DNA from 2 places in the Mucilaginibacter boryungensis genome. Region 1 is predicted to be linked to the other one. Evidence: riboswitches for the same ligand, from Rfam matches in the RefSeq annotation. Region 1 holds a riboswitch; the other holds the start of a gene.
The links. A riboswitch is a leader RNA that binds a small molecule or an ion and turns the genes downstream of it on or off. The one in region 1 is predicted to bind S-adenosylmethionine.

Region 2: it holds a riboswitch for S-adenosylmethionine, as region 1 does, so the genes downstream of both, IRJ18_RS09035 (homoserine O-acetyltransferase family protein) here and metH (methionine synthase) in region 1, are expected to answer to the same signal.

What each region holds. Positions count from the first base shown of each region.
Region 1 covers NZ_JADFFM010000002.1:1,512,890-1,516,904, reverse strand. The annotation lists gene metH (methionine synthase) at 1-1,732, opposite strand, end outside; SAM riboswitch class I at 1,871-1,982, opposite strand; gene IRJ18_RS19590 (hypothetical protein) at 2,094-2,726, shown strand; gene IRJ18_RS19585 (3-oxoacyl-ACP synthase) at 2,747-3,199, opposite strand; gene IRJ18_RS19580 (glutamate--tRNA ligase family protein) at 3,196-4,015, opposite strand, start outside.
Region 2 covers NZ_JADFFM010000001.1:2,167,484-2,171,498, reverse strand. The annotation lists gene IRJ18_RS09040 (homoserine dehydrogenase) at 1-957, opposite strand, end outside; gene IRJ18_RS09035 (homoserine O-acetyltransferase family protein) at 964-2,016, opposite strand; SAM riboswitch class I at 2,378-2,490, opposite strand; gene IRJ18_RS09030 (trans-sulfuration enzyme family protein) at 2,603-3,721, opposite strand; gene IRJ18_RS09025 (hypothetical protein) at 3,779-4,015, shown strand, end outside.

The DNA of each region.
Region 1 (4,015 bases):
CGCGCACCTTGTTATTACCGCGGAAAGAGAACGAGATATTACTTACCCCGCCGCTTACTTTAGCATACGGCAGGTTCTCTTTTATCCATTTGGTAGCTTTTATAAAATCTACCGCGTAATTGTTATGTTCTTCCAGGCCGGTAGCTACGGTCAGGATATTCGGGTCAAAGATGATATCCTGCGGCGGGAAGCCTACTTCATTTACCAGTATATCATAACTGCGTTTGCATATTTCAATGCGTCGCTCGTACGAATCCGCTTGTCCCTGTTCATCAAAGGCCATTACCACGGTAGCCGCGCCATAGCTTAATATTTTACGGGCATATTCTTTAAATTTTTCTTCGCCCTCTTTCAACGAGATCGAATTTACGATACCTTTCCCCTGTAAGCATTTCAAACCCGCCTCAATAACCGACCATTTCGATGAATCGACCATGATAGGCAGCTTGGCAATATCCGGTTCGGAGGCCAGCAGGTTCAGGAACTTCACCATCGTCGCTTCCGAGTCGATCATTCCCTCGTCCATGTTCACATCAATCACCTGCGCGCCGCCTTCTACCTGCTGGCGGGCAACGGTTAACGCGCCTTCAAAATCTTCAGCTAAGATCAGTTTGCTAAATTTTGGTGAGCCGGTAATATTGGTGCGTTCGCCCACATTTACAAAGTTGGCTTCAGGGGTAATGGTTACTGCTTCCAACCCGCTCAGGCGCATATAGGGTTCAATCTCCGGGCGTTTGCGCGGCTGGTGCTTCGCTGCTTTTTCGGCAATGCACCGGATATGGTCGGGGGTGGTGCCACAACAACCGCCTACAATATTTACCATATTGCTGGCCATAAAATCTTCTACCAGGTGGGCAGTCTCGTGCGGCACTTCATCGTATTGCCCAAACTCGTTTGGCAAACCCGCATTGGGGTAAGCCGATACATATACATTGGCTTTGGTTGCCAATTCCTCTAAGTGCGGACGCATTTCTTTAGCGCCTAAAGCACAATTTAACCCAACCGAAAGCAAGTTAGCATGCTGCACGGAATCCCAGAAAGCCTCAACGGTTTGCCCTGATAAAGTCCTTCCCGAGGCATCGGTAATAGTGCCCGATATCATCAGCGGGATGCCTTTATAGCCGGGGTTTTTCTGGCGTAATTCGTCCTCATAGCGCTTAGCGGCAAACAGGGCGGCTTTAGCGTTCAGGGTATCAAATATGGTTTCTATTAAAAGCAGGTCCGCGCCACCGTCAACCAATCCCCGTATCTGGGTATAGTAAGCATCGGCCAGGATATCAAAATTCACAGCACGGTAACCCGGATCGTTCACATCTGGTGATAATGATGCGGTGCGGTTGGTTGGACCAACGGCACCAGCCACAAAACGTGGCTTTTCAGGCGTTTTTTTATTGTATTCATCCACCACTTCACGCGCAATGCGTGCACCCTCGTAGCTCATTTCATAAGCCAGGTCTTCCATTTGATAATCGGCCAGCGATATCACCTGTGTGCTGAAGGTGTTGGTTTCAATAATATCCGCACCGGCATCCAGGTATTCGGCGTGAATAGCCTTAATTATATCCGGGCGTGTAAGGTTCAGCAGGTCGTTATTGCCTTTCAGGTCTGAAGGGTGGTCACGAAAGCGTTCCCCGCGGAAATCATCTTCCGTAAGGTTATACCGTTGTATCATGGTACCCATTGCCCCGTCAATAACCAGGATGCGTTTTTCTAATTCTTTTCTAATATCCATTCTTTGAGAGTCGTAAGTCTTAAGTACAAAGCCTTAAGTATTAAAATCGGAAAGCAGTATTGACTTACGACTTTAAACTCAGAACTTCAGACTTAAAAAGCGGCTTATATCGAAAAGTCGGGTGTTGATTTTGACCTTCGCTTATCTGTCTTATCGGCTTTTGTTTGCCGGTAAGTAGAATGTAGCACCTTGTAAGTACAGGTTGCTAAGACATCGCAGGGTCTAATCCCTCCGTCTTTCTCTATAAGCAGTGCAAAGTTGCACAATAGGGCTGTAAATTGCAAATAGGTTTGTTAGCTTTATGTTATAGTACATACGCATGACCAATCTATATAGTTTAAGACTAATAATAGCAGCAATAATGTTATTGACGGTATCTGCTGCGTGTAACACTCGCCGGTTCAACAAAACAGTAATTGATATACCGAAAGATTCAAATGGCAAATTTATTCTGATGTATGATCTCGACCTGCAAAAGGACCATGCCCTAAAATTGCAAGATCTGCAACATGGTTATGATGGTATTCAAATTCGTATCTGGTATGATTATTCGTTAACAGACGTTAGAAAGCTGGTCATTTTAAAATGCCGGAAGAATAGGTGGGATGCTGAATATTATTATGTTCATGCCGACTGGAAATATCAAAGCTTACGCGATTCGGTGACAAGCTACACGCATAGGAACATGGTGCCAGCATCCGGATGGAATGTGTTTTCCAAAACATTACTTAGTCATCAGATACTTACCCTTCCGGATTTTTTTTCAATAAACAATAAAAATATCACCTTTACCGACGGCCTGTCATGTAATATTGAAGTAGCAACAAAAAACAAATTTCGCTTTTATACCTATACTTACGCCCCGTCTCTGGCTAAAGACTATTGGCAAGCTAAAGATTTTTTTGAGGCCTTAGATCTGGTAAACAAAGAATTCAATATTTCTATTACCCACTTAACAGAAGATAAAAGCAACAATGCGCCATACCACAGGTAACAGCCTGCCTGCTTAATTACCTATATCACTTCAAGCACCCTATACTTCTTTCCGTTCTGTTCAAACCAATCATCAACCTTACACCCCATCATTTTATAACCAATGGGCGATGCGGCTGAAATAGCGAAATAGCTTTCGCCTGCTAAGTTTAAAACCCCCGCACTTACCGCGATGTAAAAGTTGCCGTTATTTGTTTTCACTACGCTGCCCTCTTCCACCCTGGTTGATTTGCCTGCGGTACTGATACGATTGAGCGCTACCAGTAATTTGTTCGCCTCGGTTAGCTGGGCCATGCCCCTGTCCTTTTCCTGCTGCAGCATCTCCCGGCCGGTTTCATATTTGTCGCCAGCGCTGCTTTTGGTGTCCTCGGCCGCACTTTGCTCGGCCGATTGAATGGCCTGTTGCGCGTTGGCCATGCGCTGCTGCACAAATTCGCTACAAAGCTGGTGGAGTTGTTGTTTTAGATTGTTCATTTGGCAGGTGCAAATATATTAAGCAGGGCGGCTAATTCCTGCCAATTTTTAACCGCCTCATCAAATCCAAGCATTTTTGAGATCCCGGTATAAATATCCTGGGGCTTTTTGCCTTCTCCCCGTAAATAATGTATGGATGTTGCCCCGGCCGATTTGGATAGTTTTTCGTTCCCGGATGCCATCAGCAATGGGTGATGATAAAAGATAACATCACGGAAAGACGCGGCGCCAATATGCGGGGCCAGATAATTTTGTGCAAGGGTAGAATCCCACAAGTCTTGCCCGCGTACTATCAAATCGACCCCGTAAAAAACATCATCTGCAACCGAAGTTAACTGATAGGCGGGGTAACCATCTTTTTTGCGCGCTACAAAATTTTGCATAGTTGCGGGTAAAGTAGTTTTTACCACTTCATTGGGGAGGGTTTTAATATTCAGCAATTCGGTCGCATCTGTCTTCAACCGCCAGCTTGCATTTTCGGTATCCAGCGTTATGTTTTTGTGCAGGCAGGTGCCGGGGTAAGCATCACTAACATTACTATTCCTAATTTGCGCACGCGAACAGGTACAGGCGAATACGGATTTATTATCTTTCAGTTGCTGTAATGCCGCCTGATACATTTCCATACGGTGAATTTGCGACCAGTTATTTTTGTAGTCCGTAAAATCGCGCGGACCTTCATCATAAGGTATTTCTAAAAAATTAAGGGTATCAAAAATATCCTGAACATATAACCGGCTTACCCTGTCGCGGTCAAGGTCATCTAAGCGCAGCAGTATTTTAGCGCCGTATTTTTTGGCAAGTGCCACTGTTATA
Region 2 (4,015 bases), on a different contig from region 1:
CTTTTTATACTCATATTGATAATCATAGCGCAAGGCTGCGATATCTGATAACACAGCGGAGCCGGTAGGATGGCCGCCGGCGCCTTTTCCATAAAAGAATTGCTGATCGGCAAAAGCCGCCTGTACGGTAACACAATTGTATTCGTAATCTACATTGTAAAGAAATTCGTGTTCATTCACAAACTTAGGTAACACAAACATAGTAACATGTTGGTCATCCAACTCTTTAGCAACAGGCACCAGTTTAATCTTCAGTTTCTTTTCCCGCGCATATTGCAAGTCGTTTGCGTGTAGGTTTTGGATACCTACATTGAGCACTTTCTCTGGTTTCACCACTACACCATAGGCGTGCGCGGCTGCTATCACCAGCTTATACTTGGCGTCAAACCCACCAACGTCAAGCGTTGGGTCAGTTTCGGCAAAACCAAGGTCCTGTGCCAGCTTAAGCGCGGTATCATAATCCATATTCTCATTATAGCCCTTTGATAGGATGTAATTAGATGAACCGTTGAATATGCCGCTGATAGAGTGCAGCAGTTCGTTATCATAATACTCCTCCAGATTACGGATTATCGGAATACTACCGCACACGGAAGCTTCGTACAATAATGATGTACCGTATTGATGTTGCAGGTCAATTAATTCCTGCAAATAAATCGCCAGCATTTTTTTACTGGCTGATACAACGTTGCGCCCGGTTTTTAAAGCGGTAGATACGATATCATATGCCGCTTCCGTATCGTTTATTAATTCAACAATCGTATTTATCTCCGGGTTATTCAATAACTCATCTTTATCGGTCGTGAAAAGCTCCGGTGGCAGGGTACGTTTCTTTGTAGGATCTTTAATGGCGATCTTAACGATCTCAATATTCAGGTTTTTAGTGCGGATAATATCGTATAAGCCCTGGCCAACAACGCCAAAGCCAAAAAGTCCAATTTTAAGTTTTTTGCTCATTGTATATTATGCGGTTTGCTGCAAGTCAATAATCTTACCTTTTACGTCGGTTTTTAAAAAAGATGAAATAATATTTGTCAGATTCTCTGTATCAATTAAAAATCCGTCGTGCCCATAAAACGAATCTATTTCAGCCAAAGCAGCCTTCGGTATTTGTCTGAACAGATATTGCTGCTCTTCGATAGGGAATAATACATCAGATTTAATGCCGATTACCAGTGTTTTAGCAGTAATAGTACTCAGAGCTCTTTCTACGCCCTGGCGGTTACGGCCCACATTATGCGAGTCCATTACTTTAGTTAAATACCAATAGCTATATGCATTAAAACGGTTAACCAATTTTTGACCCTGGTAATTCTGATAGCTGGCTGCACGGTAATTGTGTAGTTCGTCGGTTTGTTCTTGCTGGGTAACCCCGTATGTTTTATAGGTACGATAGGAGATAAGCGCAATACTACGTGCTGCTTTCAAGCCTTTGCTGCCGCCATCGGGCGTATTATTATAAAAGGTTGTATCAGCACTTAAGGCCAGGCGCTGCGATTCGTTAAAGGCAATGCCCCAGGGTGAATGACGGGCATTGGTGGCTATTAAAACCAGGTTTTTTATCCGGTTTGGCTCCATAATACTCCATTCCAAAGCCTGCTGACCGCCTAAGGAGCCTCCTAATAATACTTCAATACTATCAACCCCTAAATGATTAGCCAGTAATTGATGCGCTTTAACAATATCCCGGATTGTATAATCAGGAAATGTAAGATAGTAGGGCAGGCCGGTAGCCGGATTAACACTTAAAGGACTGGTAGTACCGTAGGTCGAACCTAAAATATTGGCGCAAACAATGTAATGTTCTTCGGGGTTAAAATAATCGTTCTCACCGAATAAACCTTTCCACCAATCCAGCACATCTGAATTAGCTGTTAGTGCGTGGCATACCCAAACTACATTATTACGTTGTTTATTTAATGTACCATAAGTATGGAAACCTATTTCAAGCTCCAGCAGTTGCTTGCCCGATTCCAGTTCAAATGGCTGTTGATATTTAAATATTTGTGTATTCATTGTTTAAAAACCGGCTATTTAGGCCTGCAACCTTTAATAACCTTACTATATCACTTATAAACTAAAAAATGGTCTTGTTAATTGAGGGTATCAGTTATTGTCTTATAACAGGAATTGGTATAGATAATTATCATGGTATGTGTTTGAATAAGTTTGTTAATGAATTGAAATAGAGTTAGATAAGCTATTGTAAGCTATGCACGTATTTTCAGTAAAAAGAAAAGGAAACGTGGTTACAGCTTAACAGCAGCAGCAACAACAAATCAGCACGCCATTATTAGTGGTATGACAGCTAAAAGACTTACGCGTTTGCGTATCTGAAAATTTGTGTTGGATGTTGTTAGTACTTTTCATGGTTGTTAATTTATAACCCCCGGTAATCCATTCACCGGGCCAGGTGTTGGCACCTTCTCCATTTTAGGAGGGTTGCCAGTGGGTCTTAGAGCCTGATCTCTCGCCACTTCTTTATAAATCAAAACCTTTTTGAAGGGATTTGACTCTAATATTTTAGTATTGCTACCAAATAATGTTGCGAATATATATTAAAAGGATATATGCTTCCAAATTAAATTTGTAAATGATACGATTATGATTGAAGTGCTGCCGACATATCTGCTATCAGGTCATCAATATGTTCTAACCCAACCGATACCCTTAACAAATTTTGTGGTGTTTTAGTATCCGGCCCTTCAACTGATGCCCGGTGTTCTATTAAACTTTCTACACCGCCTAAACTGGTGGCAATAGTGAACAAATTTAATTTCGACAACACTCTTTTCGCCTCATCGGCACCCCCTTTAACACAGAACGAAAACATAGCACCAAAGCCCAGCATTTGATTTTTAGCTATCTGGTGCTGCGGATGTGATGTTAACCCAGGATACATCACACTTTCTACATTTGGGTGTTTTTCTAAAAAATCTGTAAGTAAAGCTGCGTTATGCGCATGGCCTTTCATGCGATAAGGTAATGTTTTAAGGCTGCGCACCAGGTAATAGCAATCCATTGGCGAGGGGATAGCGCCGCCCATTTCCTGCACCTGGCGTATTTTGTCCCACCATTCGTTTTTTACGGGTGTAATTAAAGCACCCCCCATTAGATCGCTGTGGCCTCCAAAATATTTTGTAGATGAATGCATCACCAGATCAGCCCCCAGGCTTAGCGGCTGCTGAAATATAGGTGTAGCAAAAGTGTTATCACAAACAACCTTAATTGCATGTTCTCGGGCTATGGTGATTACCTTTTTAATATCGGTGACCTTGAGCAATGGATTGGATGGCGTTTCTATCCATATCAAACCGGTGTTTGGTTTAATATGCGCCCTTAATACTGCTTCATCGTTCACATCAATAAAATCAAACTCCAGTATTCCTGCAAACAGTGTTTTTATCTGGTTACGAAGGCCATGGTACATGTCATCAGGGCCTATAATGTGGGTGCCTGGTGTTAATGATTGAAATACAGCCATACCAGCTGCATTGCCCGATGAGAATGCCGCAGCCTCTACACCACCTTCTAATCTTGCCAGTACATTCTCTAATAAATGCCTGTTAGGATTTGCGGCGCGACTATAAATATAACCTTTTTCATAGCTACCATCAACTTCCCGTTCAAATGTGGTCGACATAACAATGGGTTGTATCACAGCTTTAGTAGCATCATCAATTTTATTGCCGGCATGTATGGCTATAGTTTCAATTTTCATATATTGGCGGTGTAGCGTTTTGCGGTAAAAATACGTATAGTTATAAAATAACTGATCATGAAAAATATTCTATATCTGCTAATAGCAGTAGCACTTTTAACATCGTGCATAAAAAATAGTGACGCTGATGCCACGCCGCAAATAAATGATACTTATGACATAGATAATGTTTACGGCCAATGGTTGTTAACCACTATTAATGATAAAGCAGCAGGTACCAGTATTTCACCTACAGATGAAAACCTGGTTGTTTTTAGTACGGCAGGGACGGTAAAATATTATACTAATTCAGCC